4 regions of the Halomonas rhizosphaerae genome follow, and region 3 is predicted to be linked to each of the others. Evidence: riboswitches for the same ligand, from Rfam matches in the RefSeq annotation. Region 3 holds a riboswitch; each other region holds the start of a gene.

The links. Region 3 has a riboswitch for thiamine pyrophosphate ahead of thiC (phosphomethylpyrimidine synthase ThiC). Riboswitches for the same ligand answer to the same signal wherever they lie in the genome.
Region 1: another riboswitch for thiamine pyrophosphate. It lies ahead of thiM (hydroxyethylthiazole kinase); the one in region 3 lies ahead of thiC (phosphomethylpyrimidine synthase ThiC).
Region 2: another riboswitch for thiamine pyrophosphate. It lies ahead of QLQ86_RS11035 (SLC5/6 family protein); the one in region 3 lies ahead of thiC (phosphomethylpyrimidine synthase ThiC).
Region 4: another riboswitch for thiamine pyrophosphate. It lies ahead of thiO (glycine oxidase ThiO); the one in region 3 lies ahead of thiC (phosphomethylpyrimidine synthase ThiC).

What each region holds. Positions count from the first base shown of each region.
Region 1 is NZ_JASCQQ010000005.1:9,035-13,033, forward strand. It holds gene QLQ86_RS01470 (DMT family transporter) at 1-165, shown strand, start outside; gene thiE (thiamine phosphate synthase) at 170-787, opposite strand; gene thiM (hydroxyethylthiazole kinase) at 777-1,583, opposite strand; TPP riboswitch at 1,621-1,721, opposite strand; gene QLQ86_RS01485 (hypothetical protein) at 1,762-2,040, opposite strand; gene dauA (C4-dicarboxylic acid transporter DauA) at 2,164-3,918, opposite strand.
Region 2 is NZ_JASCQQ010000026.1:124,202-128,200, forward strand. It holds gene QLQ86_RS11030 (hypothetical protein) at 1-1,265, opposite strand, end outside; gene QLQ86_RS11035 (SLC5/6 family protein) at 1,334-2,722, opposite strand; TPP riboswitch at 2,712-2,831, opposite strand; gene QLQ86_RS11040 (peroxidase-related enzyme) at 2,897-3,484, opposite strand; gene QLQ86_RS11045 (DUF3427 domain-containing protein) at 3,601-3,999, opposite strand, start outside.
Region 3 is NZ_JASCQQ010000039.1:303,195-307,193, reverse strand. It holds gene QLQ86_RS20005 (porin family protein) at 1-282, shown strand, start outside; gene thiC (phosphomethylpyrimidine synthase ThiC) at 377-2,266, opposite strand; TPP riboswitch at 2,349-2,461, opposite strand; gene tenA (thiaminase II) at 2,560-3,228, opposite strand; TPP riboswitch at 3,299-3,433, opposite strand; gene QLQ86_RS19990 (YceI family protein) at 3,490-3,999, opposite strand, start outside.
Region 4 is NZ_JASCQQ010000010.1:32,000-35,998, forward strand. It holds gene QLQ86_RS05265 (thiazole synthase) at 1-366, opposite strand, end outside; gene thiS (sulfur carrier protein ThiS) at 366-575, opposite strand; gene thiO (glycine oxidase ThiO) at 572-1,669, opposite strand; TPP riboswitch at 1,732-1,854, opposite strand; gene QLQ86_RS05280 (hypothetical protein) at 1,932-2,237, opposite strand; gene argF (ornithine carbamoyltransferase) at 2,360-3,280, opposite strand; gene grxD (Grx4 family monothiol glutaredoxin) at 3,472-3,822, shown strand; gene rnt (ribonuclease T) at 3,921-3,999, opposite strand, start outside.

The DNA.
Region 1 (3,999 bases), on a different contig from region 3:
TTCGACTACACCGCCATGCTCTGGGCGGTGCTGCTGGGCTGGTGGTTCTGGGGCGAGATGCCGGATTTCTGGGTGTTCGTCGGCAGCATCCTGATCATCGGCAGTGGCCTGGCGATCGCCTACCACGAGCGACGCACCACCCTGAAGCGTCGTCCGACCTCCTGACGCCTCAGCGCGGGGAACGGAAGGCCCGCGCGGCGGCCTCGGGGTCGGGGGTGCCGCAGATCGCCGAGATCACCGCCAGGCCGCGGGCACCGGCGTCCCGCGTCGCGGCCACGTGCTCGGCCTTGAGGCCGCCGATGGCCACGCTCGGCAGGGGGCTGGCGGCCACCAGGGCAGCCAGGCCCTCGAAGCCCAGCGGCGCGGCGTGGTCGTGCTTGCTGGGGGTGGCGAAGACCGGGCCCAGCCCCAGGTAGTCCAGCGGCGCCGGGTCGAGGCGGGCGAGCTGGTCATGGGTCTGGACCGAGAGCCCGAGGATCGCCTCCGGACCCAGCGCCGCGCGGGCTCTGGCCACGTCGCAGTCGTCCTGCCCGATGTGCAGGCCGTCGGCGCCGGCGGCCAGGGCCACCTCCAGCCGGTCATTGATGATCAGCGGCACACCGCTGCCGTAAAGTGCGGCCTTCAGGCGACGCGCCTGGTCGATCAGTTCGACGTCGCTGGCGTGCTTGTCGCGCAGCTGTACCACCGTCACGCCGCCGCGCACCGCCGCCATCACGGTCTCCACCAGCCCAGGGCCCGCGCAGAGCCCGCGGTCGGTGACGAGATACAGCGAGAGATCAAGGCGCATCGTCCACCTCCAGTCGGGCCCGTTCGGTCAGGGCCTCGCCCTCCAGGTGAAAGAGGGCGTCGAGGAAGGCCACCGCGAAGCTGCCCGGGCCATTTGCAAGTTCGCCGGCCAGTTCGCCGGCCACGGCGTAGCAGGCAAGCGCCGCCACCGTCGCCTCGAAGGGGTCATCGGCGCCGGCCAGGAAGGCCGCCACCACCCCCGTCAGCGCGCAGCCCAGGGTGGTGACCCTGGGCATCAGCGGGTGGCCGCCCCTGAGTCGGGCGACCCGTCGGCCATCGGTGACCAGGTCCACCTCGCCGGTCACCGCGACCACGCCATCCGTCTGGCGGGCCAGCCGGCGGGCGGCGTCGAGGGCCGCCTCGGCAGGGTCGGTGCTGTCCACGCCGCGCCCGCCGCCGGCCTGCCCCGCCAGGGCGATGATCTCCGAGGCATTCCCCCGGATCACGTCCGGCGACAGCGCCAGCAGTCGCGCCCCGGTCTCGCGGCGATAGCGCGTGGCGCCCACCGCCACCGGGTCCAGCACCCAGGGACGCCCCGTCTCCCCGGCGGCCAGGGCGGAGGCCTCCATGGCATCGACCCAGTGGGGCGAGAGGGTGCCGATATTGATCGTCAGGGCGCCGGCCAGCGCGGTGAACTCGGCGGCCTCCTCGCGGGCATGGACCATGGCCGGCGAGGCGCCGATGGCCAGCAGCACGTTGGCCATGCTGTTCATGGCCACATGGTTGGTGATGTTGTGGACCAGCGGGCTGGTCTCGCGCACCCGGGCCAGGTGCGCGGCGGGATCGATGGCAAGCATGGGGCCTCCCCGGCGCGGGAGGTGCGGCTCGGCGCAGGGCCGGGGCCACACGACTCCCTCCGCCGGCATTATCCGGGTCAGGTTCCGAGGGTGCGTCTCAGCCGTGGCGATGTCGCCACGGCGCCCCTGTCGTCAGGCTCCACTATCCCTGCCCGCTCCCTGGCTGTAAAGGCCGGGTTCAGGCCAGCAGGTGGAAGCCGGAGAGGGTGATCAGGCTGGCCAGGGTCAGGCTGTACAGGGCGTCGAGGGTGTCCGACTGTAGGGCCGGGCTCGGCCACAGCCGGGCCAGGGCCGCGGCACCCAGGCCGATCAGTCCCAGCGGCAGCTCCACCGCTGCCCAGTCGGCGAGCAGCACGCCCGTAGCCAGCAGCAGCCAGCCGGCCACCACCAGCAGGCCGGCTCGACGAGCGCTCGCCAGGTGTTCCGCTGCGGGGGTATCACGCGTGACAGTCCCCATGGTGTCGCCTCCTCGTGGTTCGATGGACGGGGACCTGTTCCCCGTTCACCAGACGCTAGAGGAGCCGTCTTAAGGTCCGCTTAAGGCGCGATGGCCGTTGCGTGTCAGTGGCATCGTGGATCTTCAGGCAGTACGGGCGAGCCAGCGCAGGGCTACCTTCCGGGCGTGGGCCAGTTCCCGGCACCACGTCAGCTGGCCGGCCGTGCGGCGGATGCCCGCACGGCGCAGCTTGACGAGGATGCGCGCCGGCAGGCCGACCAGCACCAGCGCGACCCCCTGGCGATGCATCTCGTCGACCAGGGCCTGGAGGGCCACGATGGCGGTGCCATCCATGCTCGGCACGTCATGCATGTCGAGGATGACGACCCGCACCTTCGGGTCCACCAGGTGCAGCGAGGTGAGCGCCTTCTCGGCGGCGCCGAAGAACAGCGGGCCATCGATGTCGTAGAGGGCGATCTCGGCGGGCAGCTCGTCGATGCTGGCATGCGACCCGTTGTCGACCCGCTGGGTCTGGGTCAGCAGCGACATGCGCCGGATGAAGAGGGCAGCTGCCAGCCCGATGCCCACGGCCACCGCCAGCACCATGTCGAAGAGCACGGTCAGGGTAAAACAGGTCAACAGGATGGCCACGTCCCCCGGTGGGGCAGAGCGCAGGGTGTGCAGGAAGTGGCGGGCCTCGCCCATGTTCCAGGCGACGATGAACAGCAGCGCCGCCAGCGCGGCCATCGGCACCAGCCCCAGCAGGCCGGCCAGCGCGACTACCGCCAGCAGCACCACCAGCGAGTGCACCACCGCCGCGATCGGCGAACGGGCACCGCTGCGGATGTTGGTGGCGGTACGGGCGATGGCAGCCGTGGCGGTGATGCCGCCGAACAGCGGCGCGACGATATTGCCAAGCCCCTGGCCGATCAGCTCGGCGTTGGGGTCATGCCGGGTCCGGGTCAGCCCGTCGGACACCACCGCGCAGAGCAGCGACTCGATCGCCCCCAGCATGGCGATGGCGAAGGCCGGACCCAGCAGGGCGCGAATCAGTTCGAAGTCCAGTGCCAGGGGTTCGCCGTCCGCGCCGGGCAGTCGCCAGGGGGCCACGAGACTCGGCGCGATCGGGGGAATCCCGCTGCCCCTCTCGCCCTGAGCCTCCCAGGTGAAGCGCGAGGCGATGGTCTCCACCAGGTTGCCCGTGCTCGGGTCGCCGATCCCGTGGTTGACCGCATAGGCCGCCACCGCGCCGACCACCAGCCCGACCAGGGGCGCCGGAATCGGCAGATGCAGGCGCGGCCAGAGCAGCATGACCCCCAGGGTGAAGGCCCCGATCCCCAGCTCCAGTGGCTCCAGGCCGGGCAGCGAGGCGGCGATCCGTCCCAGGTTCTCGACGAAGTGCTCGCCCAGCTGGCCGACCTGAAGGCCCAGGAAGTCAGGCACCTGGAGGACCGCGATCACCACCGCGATCCCCGCCGTGAAGCCCAGCACCACCGGATAGGGCACGTACTGGATGAGGCGTCCCATGCCGGTGAGGCCCAGCGCCACCAGGATCAGGCCGGCCATCATCGAGGCGATCAGCAGGCCGCCCAGGCCGTACTGCTGGACGATCGGGAAGAGGATGACGACGAAGGCTGCCGTGGGGCCCGAGACATTGAAGCGTGAACCGCCGGTCAGCGCGATGATGGCGCCGGCGACGATCGCCGTGTATAGCCCGTGCTGGGGAGGCACGCCGGTGGCGATCGCCAGGGCCATGGAGAGCGGCACGGCCACGGTGCCGATGGTCAGCCCGGCCAGGACGTCGCGGCGCAGGTCGTCCAGCCCGTAGCCGTCTCGCCAGGCCGCGCGCAGGCCGGTGGCGATGCCGGGAAGTCGCGGGGACGGTCGGTGGCGTGCCATGCGCGGGGTCTCCTTGTTACGGGGTCACCCGCCTCCCTGGATGGGCCGGTGGCCGCATCCACCCTGGGCGGTGATCCGGTT
Region 2 (3,999 bases), on a different contig from region 3:
GCCACGCCGATGTGGGAATCCGCAAGGCCGAGGTTCTCCACATAATGGCTGACCGCGGCGAGGCGCACCGCCAGCCGCTGTCCCGCCACCAGGCGTGGTGCCTCGCTGGGCGTCAGCGGCGCCTCGCGCAGGTCCGCGTCCGCGGCCACCTCGACACGCTCGAGGGGCGGCACGGGAAAGAAGAGGTGGTAGCAGCCACAGGGATGGATGCTGTCGTGGATCAACGGCCGCCCCCGCTCGTCGAGGGTGACCCGCCACACCAGGCCGTCGAGGCGCCCGCCGAGCAGGTCCAGCGCGCCCTGCCTGGAGCGAGCCGGGAACCACAGGGTATAGACCAGCTGCGGCAACAGCTCGCCCTCGAAGCGGGTATGGCTCAGCCGCACGTCGGCCACCGGACGGGTGGTGTCCACCCGCGGTAGCGGTCCTTCGGGGCCGGCGAACCAGTAAGGGGCGCCGAAACGGTCGTCGTGACTCCGGGTCTCGACGAGAAACACCGGGGCATGGTACGCCGCCAGGCGCAGCAGCGCCTCGCGCTCGAGCTCGACGAAGCCGAGCGGGCTGCGCGGCGCCTCGCGAAGCCACCGAGCGGCGGCGTCGGCATCCCGAGGCTGGCCGCTGGGCGGCGCATAGCGGACCAGGGGAGCCTCGGCCGGCATCGTCGCGAAGGAGGCCTCGAAGGTGTCCAGGTGGCCTGCCTTCCAGCGGTTGTAGCCGATGGCCAGGCCGAGGCGGGTCAGGGGATAGAGCCCCAGCGCCCGGCGCCAGGTCCGGTAGTGGTCGGGAGCCTCGACCGCCGCCCGCAACCGCTCGCGGGCCGGCCCGCTTCCCACCCCGGCCAGCAGCTCACGCTGCATCAGGCGCTCTGCGCAGGCATGGACGGCCTCGGTCGGCTCGGCGCCGGTCGGGAGTGGGTCCCGTCCGGCAGCCGGCAGGTTAGCGGCCTCGATGGCGCGCGCCTCGGCATCCAGCCCGCGCATCCGGGTCACCCAGTCGGCGAAGGCCGCGTCGGTGTCCAGTTCGTCACCCAGGCTCGCGAGCAGACGGTCGGTACGCAGGTAGGGGAAGCCGGCCACCCGGGCCGCCCCGGCATCGGTCACCCCGGCCTCTGCCACCGCCGCATCGAAGGCGGCCAGCCGCTCCAGGCAGCGGGCGTCCCGCGGGTCGCGGTCGACAACATCCGAGCGCCAGTCGGGACTGGCAGCACAGCCCGCCAGCAGCCCGAGCAGGAGAAGCACCCCGGGGCGCACCGGTGAGCAGACCTGCATGGCGCGATTCCTCGCGAACACGGATGGACCCCCTCAGCGTGGCCGCCCTCCGCCGAACTGGCAACGTCTCAAGCCGGACGCGCCTTCCCCGCCGGCCGGAGCCACGCGATCAGCAGGCTGACCAGGGTGGAGGCGAGAAGCGCGCCCAGGAACGGCGGCAGGGTCGGGATGCTGCCGGGGAAACTCGCCGCCAGCACGCCCGCCGCGGGGCTGCCCTGGGCGACCCAGCCCGGCAGGATGGCGCCGAGCATGCCCGCCACGCCGCCGGCCACCGCGGCCGTGGCGCTCATCCGCGACCAGAGCCCCAGCAGCACCGGCACCACGATAGCCGCACAGAGCAGGTCGGCGATCAGGAACAGCCGCAGCACCGAGAGCCCCTGCAGCGCCACGACCACCACCGGCACCATCAGCGCCACCGTGACCATCCGTGCCGCGCCGATGGAGAGCCCGCGCCGACCGGAGCCCGCCACCACCAGCGAGGCGAGGCCGTTCTGAAGGGTATCCACGCTGGAGGCGACCAGGGTGACCGCCAGCACCAGCGCCGGCAGGGCCAGCCAGCCCGGCGCCTCCGCGAGCAGCGCGAAGAAGGGGATCGGCGGCTCGCCCAGCGCCACGCCGGCCATGGCGGCCAGCATGCCGAGGCCGCCCACCGCCATCACCACCAGCACGGTGACGCCGCCGCCCAGCCAGGCCCCGCGGCCCAGGGCGCGATCGTCGCGCGCCGCCCACACCCGCTGCCAGTAGCCCTGGTGGAAGAGGTTGGCCGCGGTCACCGCGATCACCAGGGTCAGCGCCACGGCGAGCGCGCTGCCGGCGGGGATCGACGGCAGCGCGGCGTCCACCGGCATCTCGGGCAGGCGCATCAGCGCCACGCCACCGACCAGGGCCAGCAGCGCGATCAGCAGCCAGGCCTGCCAGCGGTCGGTGGCGAGGCTCGCCCGCAGGCCGCCCACCGCCGTGTAGAGCAGCGTGGAGACCGCCACGCCGATCACCACCAGCGCCGGCGGCACGTCGGAGAGCAGTGCGGTGATGGCACCGATGGCCGTCAACTCCGCGGCCAGGAAGCAGGCCATGTAGAGGACTGAGACCAGCGACACCCAGCGCCGCACCCCGACGCCATAGCAGGCCTCGGCGAACTCGCCGATGCTGCGCCCCTCGGGCAGGTGGCGGCGGATCGCCGGGCCGTAGAGCCCGAGCACGATGAACGGCAGCGCCGAGCCGATGGCATAGCCGGCCAGCGCCATCGGGCCGACGAAGGCCCCGATCTCGGGGGGCGCGAAGAGGATCCAGGCCCCCATCCCGGAGGCCAGGAAGGAGAGGCCCAGCGACTGGGCCCCCTGGGAGTTGCGCGCGGTAACATAGTCGTCGAGGGGGCCATCGGCCCGGCGGGCCCTGAGGCCCAGGAAGGCAAAGCAGAGCAGCGCCGCGCCGAGCACGGCAGACGTCAGGTAGGGCATGTCGCACTTCCTCCGCCGGTATGAACCGGATCAGGTTCCAGGGTCAGCGCCATGCGCTCTCTCAGCCCCGGCCGACACTCTCGGCGTCGAGACTCCCCTGGCGACAAGTGAATGGATTGTGGGACCTACCACTTGGTAGGTCAAAGTCAATCCTAACCTAACTGGCGGTATTCATCACTTCTCCCGCGGCACCCTCCCCATCAGGTAGAACTCCTCGTTCGGAGGTGTGCCGGTCAGGGTGACCAGACGGTTGGAGAGGCCGAAGAAGGCGGCGATGGCGCCGATGTCCCAGATATCATCGTGGGTGAACCCGGCCGTTTTCAGGCGGGCCTCCCACTCGTCGGTGAGCTCTCCCACCTCCAGGCCGCAGTAGAGGGCGAAGTCCAGCATAGTGCGATGGCGCTCGCTGATCGGCGCGGTGCGATGATTGATCGCCACCTGGTCGGCGAGCAGCGGGTCCTTGCTGTAGATCCGCACCAGGGCGCCGTGGGCCACCACGCAGTAGAGGCAGCGGTTGCGGGCGCTGGTGGCCACCACGATCATCTCCTTCTCCGCCTTGGTGAGCGTGTCGGACTCGCGCTCCATCAGGGCATCGTGGTAGGCGAAGAAGGCGCGAAACTCGGCCGGTCGGTGAGCCAGCATCAGGAAAACATTGGGCACGAAGCCGGCTTTCTCCTGTACCGTCAGCATGGCATCGCGGACATCATCGGGCAGGTCGTGGATCGATTCGGGGACGGAGAAGCGGCTGATCGGCGCGGACATGGAGGCTCCAGGCGTTGTGGTTGTTGGCAATGCCACCAAGTTATCAGTTAACGTCAACGTCAACATGCCGGCAAAGGTCGAACCTCCTCCGGTATTCCGCTTTGGCTACCCTGTCGCTATGCCGGCCTCGCATCCTCGAATAGCTCCGCGGGCATCGGATACTCCAGTTCCCAGGTCATGGCGATGGGACGATCTCCTTGATAGCCTTTCAGCGCCTTGGCCGGTCCCAAGAAGATAAACGGTGCCGTCTCTCCCTCGATCCGCTTGGTCAGGCGAGCGAAGAAGAGGATCGTATAGCCACGCTCTTCGAAATGGAGATAGTTCTGCCCCGTCGGGCTCTCCTGAGTGACGGTTGACTGGCTCTCCCAGTGCAACAGTCTTCGGCTGATGGGATAGTCGCGATAACGCGTGGTAGGAGAGAAGTCTCCCTCGTCCTTCTGGAAGGTGACCAAGTGGATATAGGCACGAATGTCCTTGGCGTGGATGACGCCCACCCCGGTGGCGCCCGGTTTCTC
Region 3 (3,999 bases):
CTCGGCACCGGCGGCTCGGATGGCAACGTTGAGCTGGATTACCTGGCCGGCGCCTATGCCAAGGGTATCCTGCCGATCGCTCCGGAATTCCGCCTCTACGGCCTGGCGGGCTTCACCGAGGTGGATGCTGACGTGGATGACGAGAGTGGCTTCTCCTACGGTGCTGGCGCCGAGTTCGACGTGACGCACAACCTCGCCGTGGGGGCCGACTACATGCGCTACCTGGACGAGTCGAACTACACCTTCGATGCCGCCAGTGTCGGGGTGACGTTCCGCTTCTGATCTCCCGGCGGCCCCACACCGCCATGCCATGAAATGAAAGGCGCCCTCGCCGGGAAACCGGCGAGGGCGCTCTGCTTGGCGGGGCCGTCGGCGGTCAGACCTCCGAGTAGAGCTCACCTCCCTTGCGGCGGAACTTCTCCGCCTGCTCCTCCATGCCCTTCATGACGGCTTCCTGGTCGCCGTCGAGGCCGTTATCCCTGGCATAGTCACGCACCTCCTGGCTGATCTTCATGGAGCAGAACTTGGGCCCGCACATGGAGCAGAAGTGGGCGACCTTGGCCGAGTCCTTGGGCAGGGTCTCGTCGTGGTACTCGCGGGCCGTGTCCGGGTCGAGGCCGAGGTTGAACTGGTCCTCCCAGCGGAACTCGAAGCGCGCCTTGGACAGGGCGTTGTCGCGACGTTGGGCGGCCGGGTGGCCCTTGGCGAGGTCGGCGGCGTGGGCGGCGATCTTGTAGGTGATGATGCCGGTCTTGACGTCGTCCTTGTTGGGCAGGCCGAGGTGCTCCTTGGGGGTCACGTAGCAGAGCATGGCGCAGCCGAACCAGCCGATCATCGCCGCGCCGATGCCCGAGGTGATGTGGTCGTAGCCCGGCGCGATGTCGGTGACCAGCGGGCCCAGGGTGTAGAAGGGCGCCTCGTCGCAGACCTCGAGCTGCTTGTCCATGTTCTCCTTGACCAGGTGCATGGGCACATGGCCGGGGCCCTCGATCATCACCTGCACGTCGTGCTTCCAGGCGATGTGGGTCAGCTCGCCGAGGGTCTCGAGCTCGGCCATCTGGGCCTCGTCGTTGGCGTCGGCCACCGAGCCGGGGCGCAGGCCATCACCCAGCGAGAAGGCGACATCGTACTGCTTGCAGATCTCGCAGATCTCCTCGAAGTGGGTGTAGAGGAAGCTCTCCCGGTGATGGAACAGGCACCACTTGGCCATGATCGAGCCGCCCCGCGAGACGATACCGGTCACGCGCTTGGCGGTCAGCGGCACATAGCGCAGCAGCACCCCGGCGTGGATGGTGAAGTAGTCCACGCCCTGCTCGGCCTGCTCGATCAGGGTGTCGCGGAATACCTCCCAGGTGAGGTCTTCGGCCACCCCATTGACCTTCTCCAGCGCCTGGTAGATGGGCACGGTGCCGATGGGCACCGGGGCGTTGCGGATGATCCACTCGCGGGTCTCGTGGATGTTCTGCCCGGTGGAGAGGTCCATGATGGTGTCGGCGCCCCAGCGGATGCCCCAGGTCATCTTGTCGACCTCCGCCTCGATGGAGGAGGTCACCGCCGAGTTGCCTAGGTTTCCGTTGATCTTCACCAGGAAGTTGCGGCCGATGATCATCGGCTCGGACTCGGGGTGGTTGATGTTGTTGGGGATGATGGCGCGGCCCACCGCCACTTCCTGGCGCACGAACTCCGAGGTGATCTCCTCCGGCAGCCGCGCACCGAAGCCCTGGCCCGGATGCTGCTGGCCGAGGATGCGCTCGACTTCCTCGGTTCCCAGGGCTTGGCGCCGCTGGTTCTCGCGAATGGCGATGAATTCCATCTCCGGGGTGATGATGCCCTGGCGCGCATAGTGCAGCTGGGTGACGTTCCTGCCTTCCTTGGCCCGCCGCGGGGTACGGGTCAGGTCGAAGCGCAGCGGGGCGAGCGTGGGATCGTTGGCACGGCGACGGCCGTACTCGGAGGTGGGGCCGTCGAGCCGTTCCGTATCGTCGCGCTGCTCGATCCAGGCGCGACGCAGCTCGGGCAAGCCGCGGCGCAGGTCGATCTCGGCGTCCGGGTCGGTGTAGGGGCCGGAGGTGTCGTAGACCAGCAGCGGAGGGTTCTCCTCGTCGGCCCCCGAGGTGCGGGTGGGCGACAGCGAGATCTCGCGGAAGGGCACGCGGATGTCCGGGCGCGAGCCCTCGACGTAGCGCTTGCGCGAGCCGGGCAACGGCCGGATAGCGGCCTCGTCGACGCGGGCGGTCTCGGCGAGAAAGTGGGCGGTCTTGCTCATGCGGTGTTCTCCCTTGGGTTTCATGGGGTTGTCAGGGAGGACAAGCTGGGGAGGACAGGGGCCGCCAGGCATGGAGCGCCGTGGCGGCGTGTCGCTTGATCCCTACGCTGGTCCTAGCCAGTTCAGGTTCAACGGGATCCATGCTCGGGTGCTGCATGATCTCAGCCGTCTTCAACGGCACCCCGTCAAGCGTGGTGGTCAACTACCCGGGCAAGACGTATCTTGCCCGCCGCGTTTGGCCTGACCAGAGCCAGCGCGGGTCTTTCCATAGGGCCAGCGATGGCACCAGGCCATCAGTCGGTGCGGTCCAGCCCCATCTGCCAGAAGTCGATCTCGAGTCGCGTGGCGTCGCGAAACACCTCCGACAGCTCCTGGAAGCGCCCCGGGGTGACCTCGGCCAGGCGCGCATCGAGCCACTCAAGCTCGGCGTGCATGGCATCCTGGAACTCGTCGCTTTCGTACATGCCGATCCAGGCGTCATAGGGATTGGCCTGGCCGCGCACGGTGGAGGGCCGGGTTGTGAGCCACCGGGCAATCTCGCCATAGCCCACCAGGCAAGGTGCCAATGCCACGTGCAGGTCGAGCAGGTCGCCGCGGTGGCCGGTGTCGAGCACGTAGCGGGTGTAGGCGAGTGTCGCGCGGGCCTCGGGCAGGGCGGCGAGGTCCTCCTCGGCGATGCCCCAGTCGCGGCAGTAGTCCACGTGCAGGCCGAGTTCCACGTCGAGGATCGCCTTGAGCCCCTCATGGGCCTGGCGCAGGTCGGCCAGGGTTCGACTCTTGTAGGCGGCCAGCGCATAGGCCCGGGCGAAGTGGATCAGGAAGAGGTAGTCCTGCTGCAGGTAGTGGCGAAAGGCGCCCTCGTCGAGGGTGGCGTCGCCCAGGCCGCGCACGAATGGGTGTTCGATATAGGCGCGCCAGTCGGCCTGGCAGGCGGCGGTGAGGTCACTGAAGCGGGAGCCCATCTTGCCTCCGGTAGCGGTGTCGATCCGGAGTCGGGCGAGGGGAGGGTGGCCATGGGGCTGCCGGAGAGGCACTGGCTCACCGCTTGATTCCTACGCCGGTACGAGCCGGATCAGGTTCCACGGGACCAGCGCTCGGGTGCTGTCCATTCCTGGAGAGACCCCTGCGCTATCTCAGCCGGATTCACCGGCACCCCGTCAAGCGAGTGAGTTAGTCTAGCAGGCTGGTCATGACTTGCCAGCCCGTCTATCTGTCGGGATCGGCTATTGCCTGATCGCCTCCAGTTCGAGGATCAGTTCCACTTCGTCGCCGACCATGCCGTTGTCGACCCCGTAGGTCATCCCCCAGTCGCTGCGGGCGATGGTGGTGCGTGCCGACAGTCCCAGGGTGTGCTGTCCGTGGCCGAAGGGGTACACGTCGGCCTTGTTGAGCGTGACGTCCAGGGTCAGGGGGCGGGTCTCGCCGAGCAGGGTCAGTTCGCCTTCCAGTGTGCCTTCGCTGTCACTGCGTGCCTCGAAGTCGGTCACCTCGAAGACGATCGTCGAGTAGCGGCGAGCGTCGAGGAAATCGTCGCTGCGCAGGTGGTTGTCACGCTCCTCGTGGTTGGTGAAGACGCTGTCGGTGGCGATCTCGACTCTCCCGGAGTGCAGTTCTCGAGTCTGCTCGTCATAGACGAATTCGCCCTGGCCTTCCAGGAACATGCCGAGCGTGTCCGCGTAGCCGACGTGTTCGGTCAGGAAGCCGATGGAGAAGTGCTCTGGATCTATCTCGTA
Region 4 (3,999 bases), on a different contig from region 3:
CTCCAGCAGACCGAAGGGGTCCGGCTGCAGGTTGTAGTCGTCGCCGATCACCTCGAGCTTGATCCAGGGCGTGTCGAAGAGCTCGCGCGACATCTGCGCCAGTGTGATGGCCTCCCGGGCCGAGCGGCAGCCGGCAGTGTTGGGCAGCAGCCGGCAGCCGCTGTCGCGCAGGATCTGCCAGAAGGCCTCGCCGTCGCCGGCCGCGGGGTTCTGCCGGCGCAGGCCCAGGGTCACCATCTCGCAGCCGGCGGCCCGGATGGCCTGCTGCATCACCGTGGGCGAGGGGTAGAGGGCGGTGCCGAGCAGGAAGCGGCTGGCGAAGGCCTCGTCATACAGCGTCAGGGTATCGTCGTGCAGCGCGTCCATCAGCCACCTCCTACCGGGGCCACGATATCGATACGGTCGTTTTCCTGCAGGACCCGTCCGGCGTAGGCCGAGCGGGGCACGAACTCGCCGTTGACCGCCACCGCGACCCGGCGGTCGGCGTAGTGCCACGCCTGCAGGGCGTCGGCGAGCGGTGTGCCGGCGGGAAGGCGGGCGGTCTCGTCGTTGAGTCGCAGGGTGATCTGGTTCATGCGGCGTTCTCCTGCGGCGGGCGTGCCGCCAGTGTGTCGGCGAAGGGCCGGTCACCGTGGCCGCGGATCCCGGCCAGCAGGTGGCAGACCACGGCCGGTGCCAGCAAGTAACCGTGCCGGAACAGGCCGTTGGCGGTGATCAGCTCCTGCTGTTGAGTGACATGTGGCAGGTTGTCGAGGAAGGCGGGACGCAGGTTGACCCCCTGCTCCAGGATGCGCGCCTCGGCGAAGGCCGGGGACAGGGTATAGAGGGCGCTGCCCAGCTCCAGCGAGGATTGCAGGGACATGGGCGAGCGGTCCTCGCTCTCGATCTGGGTGGCCCCGATGACGAAGCGATCCTCCGGCTTGGGGACCACGTAGAGCTGGTAGCGGGGGTGCATCAGCCGTACCGGCCGCGAGAGCTGGATCTCGGCCGTCCGCACGTGCAGGGTCTCGCCGCGCACGCCCCGCAGGCTCGGGTGGCGCGGTCGGGCGCCGGTGCCTCGACAGTCCACGACCAGGTCGAAGCGCCGGGGGCCGTCGGCGGTGACGACCTCGCCGGGGAAGGTCTCCACCGGGCAGTGGGCATGGCACTCCCCGCCCAGGGCGCGAATCTCGTCCAGCAGGCGGGTGAGCAGGGCCCGGTTGTCCAGGTGGGCCTCGTCCGGCAGGAACAGGCCCTGGTGGAAGCCGGGCGCCAGGTCGGGCTCCAGCCGATGGATCCCCCGGGCGTCGAGCGTCCGGCAGGGGGAGTCGCCGCCCAGCGCATGGTCGAGGTCGCGGCGGAACTGGGTGAGCTCACCCAGGTCCTGGGGGTGCGCTACCATCAGGCTGCCGTTCTGCTGCCACAGCGATTGAGCGTCGAGGGCTTCGAGCCACCTCGGCCATTGGGCCAGGGCGAAGCGGCCCATGTCGTAAACGCAGCGTTCGGAGATCGCCGTTTCGCAGAGCGGGGCGACCATGCCGGCGGCGGTCCAGGCGGCAGCGGGCGGGGCGTCCAGGTCCCCGGCGTCGTAGAGGGTGACGGCGTGGCCGTCGCCGAGCAACTGCCAGGCGACCAGGCGCCCCAGCAGGCCGGCGCCGGCGACGGCGATGTGATCGGTGGTGTGTGTCACGATAGCGGCCATCCAGCAGCAGGCATGGCTGACCAGGGGGGATGACGGCAGGGGGCGGGCAGGAATGACACGCGCTTGTTCCCTCCGCAGGCATCAACCTGATCAGGTTCAACGGGTTCGGCCGTACCGATCTCAGCCCCCGTGCACGGCTCCATGAGCGTGCCGGGGCTCCCCGACAAGTCCTGCCAACTTAACCAAAGATGCCCGGGCACGCAATCTCGTCGCGTACCCGGGCATCAGAGGGGATGGCGTCCTGTCCGCCTCAGGCGCAGTCGGCGGCCCCTTCGCCGAACATGTCAAACAGTAGTTCGCGGCCGAGGCCGGTCAGCACGAAGCGCTGCTGGTCGTTCCAGGTGGCGGCCCGGCTGGTCTCGAGGATGTGTTGGCAGGGTGCCCAGTCGCGGTCGGCTTCGCCGAGTGCCTTGAGGGCGTTGCGGTCGAGGCCGCGGTGCGGGACGGTGACCGTCTCGAGGACGTGCCCCTGGCGATAGAGCAGGGCGGCCATGTTGGAGAGGCACTGACGCAGGCTGCGCTGCATGCCGTGGGTGCTGGGGGTGTCATCTATCATGCTGCCGCATCTCCTGAAGGGATTCTGCTGCAGCGCATTATACATGCGACGAAGGTTGATGTCATACCAAGGTCTAACATGCCCCGCCGTGGCAGCCTCCACGCCGGGCGGGGCAGCATCCCTCACCCCTCCACTCGCCCCAGCAGCAGGAACTCGATCAGTGCCTTCTGCGCATGCAGGCGGTTGCCGGCCTCCTGCCAGACCACGGCCCGCGGATCATCGAGCAGGGTCGTGCTGATCTCCTCGCCGCGATGGGCGGGCAGGCAGTGCAGGAAGAGCACGTCCTCCTTCGCCCGGTCGAGCATCGCCTCGCTCACCTGGAGGCCGGCGAAGTCCGCCTCGCGCCTGGCCTGCTCCTCTTCCTGGCCCATGGAGGCCCAGACGTCGGTGGTGACCAGGTCGGCTTCCGCCACGGCCTGCTGGGGATCGCGGAGGATGGTCACCCGGTCGCCGGCGGCCGCGAGAATGTCCTGGCGGGGCTCGTAGCCCTCCGGACAGCAGATGCGCAGCTGGAAGTCGAACTGGCGGGCGGCGTTGATCCAGGAATGGCACATGTTGTTGCCGTCGCCGATCCACACCGCGGTGCGGCCCTTGACGCTGCCGCGCAGCTCGGTCCAGGTCATCACATCGGCGAGCAGCTGGCAGGGATGGTAGTCGTCGGTGAGCGCGTTGATCACCGGCACCGTGCTGGCGGCGGCATATGCCTCCAGTCCCTCGTGGGAGAAGGTGCGGATCATCACCGCGTCGACCATCTCCGAGAGTACCCGCGCGGTATCGCCGATGGGCTCACCGCGGCCGAGCTGGGTGTCGCGGGGCGAGAGGAAGAGCGCATGGCCCCCGAACTGCGCCATGGCGGTCTCGAAGGAGACCCGGGTGCGGGTCGAGGACTTCTCGAAGATCATCGCCAGGGTGCGGTTGGCGAAGGGCGTGTAGGTCGGCCCGTGGGTCTTCAGGCCGTTCTTGATCGAGATGGCGCGCTGGACCAGGTAGCGCAGCTCGTCCGGACTGAGGTCAAGCAGGGTGAGGAAATGGCGGGTGGCCATGGTGTCGCTCCACGGGAAAAAACGACCATCCTAGCCAGCCCACGGGGGATGCGCAACGCGCCCGTCATCAGTAGAATGGCCCTCATCCACAAGGCCGACCAGCTTGCTCGGGTATTGCCCGGGCGCCTGCCGGCCACGGTCTATCGCGGCCCGGTCCGTCGAGATCCGGCCACACGAGAAAGGGAGATGTCATGAGCACCACCGTCGAGAACATCCAGCGCCAGATCGGCGAGAACCCCATCCTGATCTACATGAAGGGTACCCCCCAGCTGCCGCAGTGCGGCTTCTCCGCCCAGACCGTCCAGGCCCTGATGGCCTGTGGCGAGCGCTTCGCCTTCGTCAACGTCCTGGATAACCCGGACATCCGCGCCGAGCTGCCCAAGGTGGCCAACTGGCCGACTTTCCCTCAGCTGTGGGTCGAGGGCGAGTTGGTCGGTGGCTGTGACATCGTGGTCGAGATGCACCAGAGCGGCGAGCTCGAAAAGCTGGTCAAGGCCGCGGCCTCCCGCGCCGAGGCAAGCGAGGGCGACCCTCAGGCCTGAGGGTCGCGCCGTCGCGCCTGTCAGCGCTGCACCAGACGAGAGCCCCGCAGGCAACGGCCTGCGGGGCTCTCTCTTGCTGAAAGGGTGCCGCCGGGCGGCTACTCTTCCAGCCCCTGCTCCTTCTGGGCCAGGGCCCAGCCGCCCAGGTCCTTGTAGCGGTTGACCATGGCACAGAAC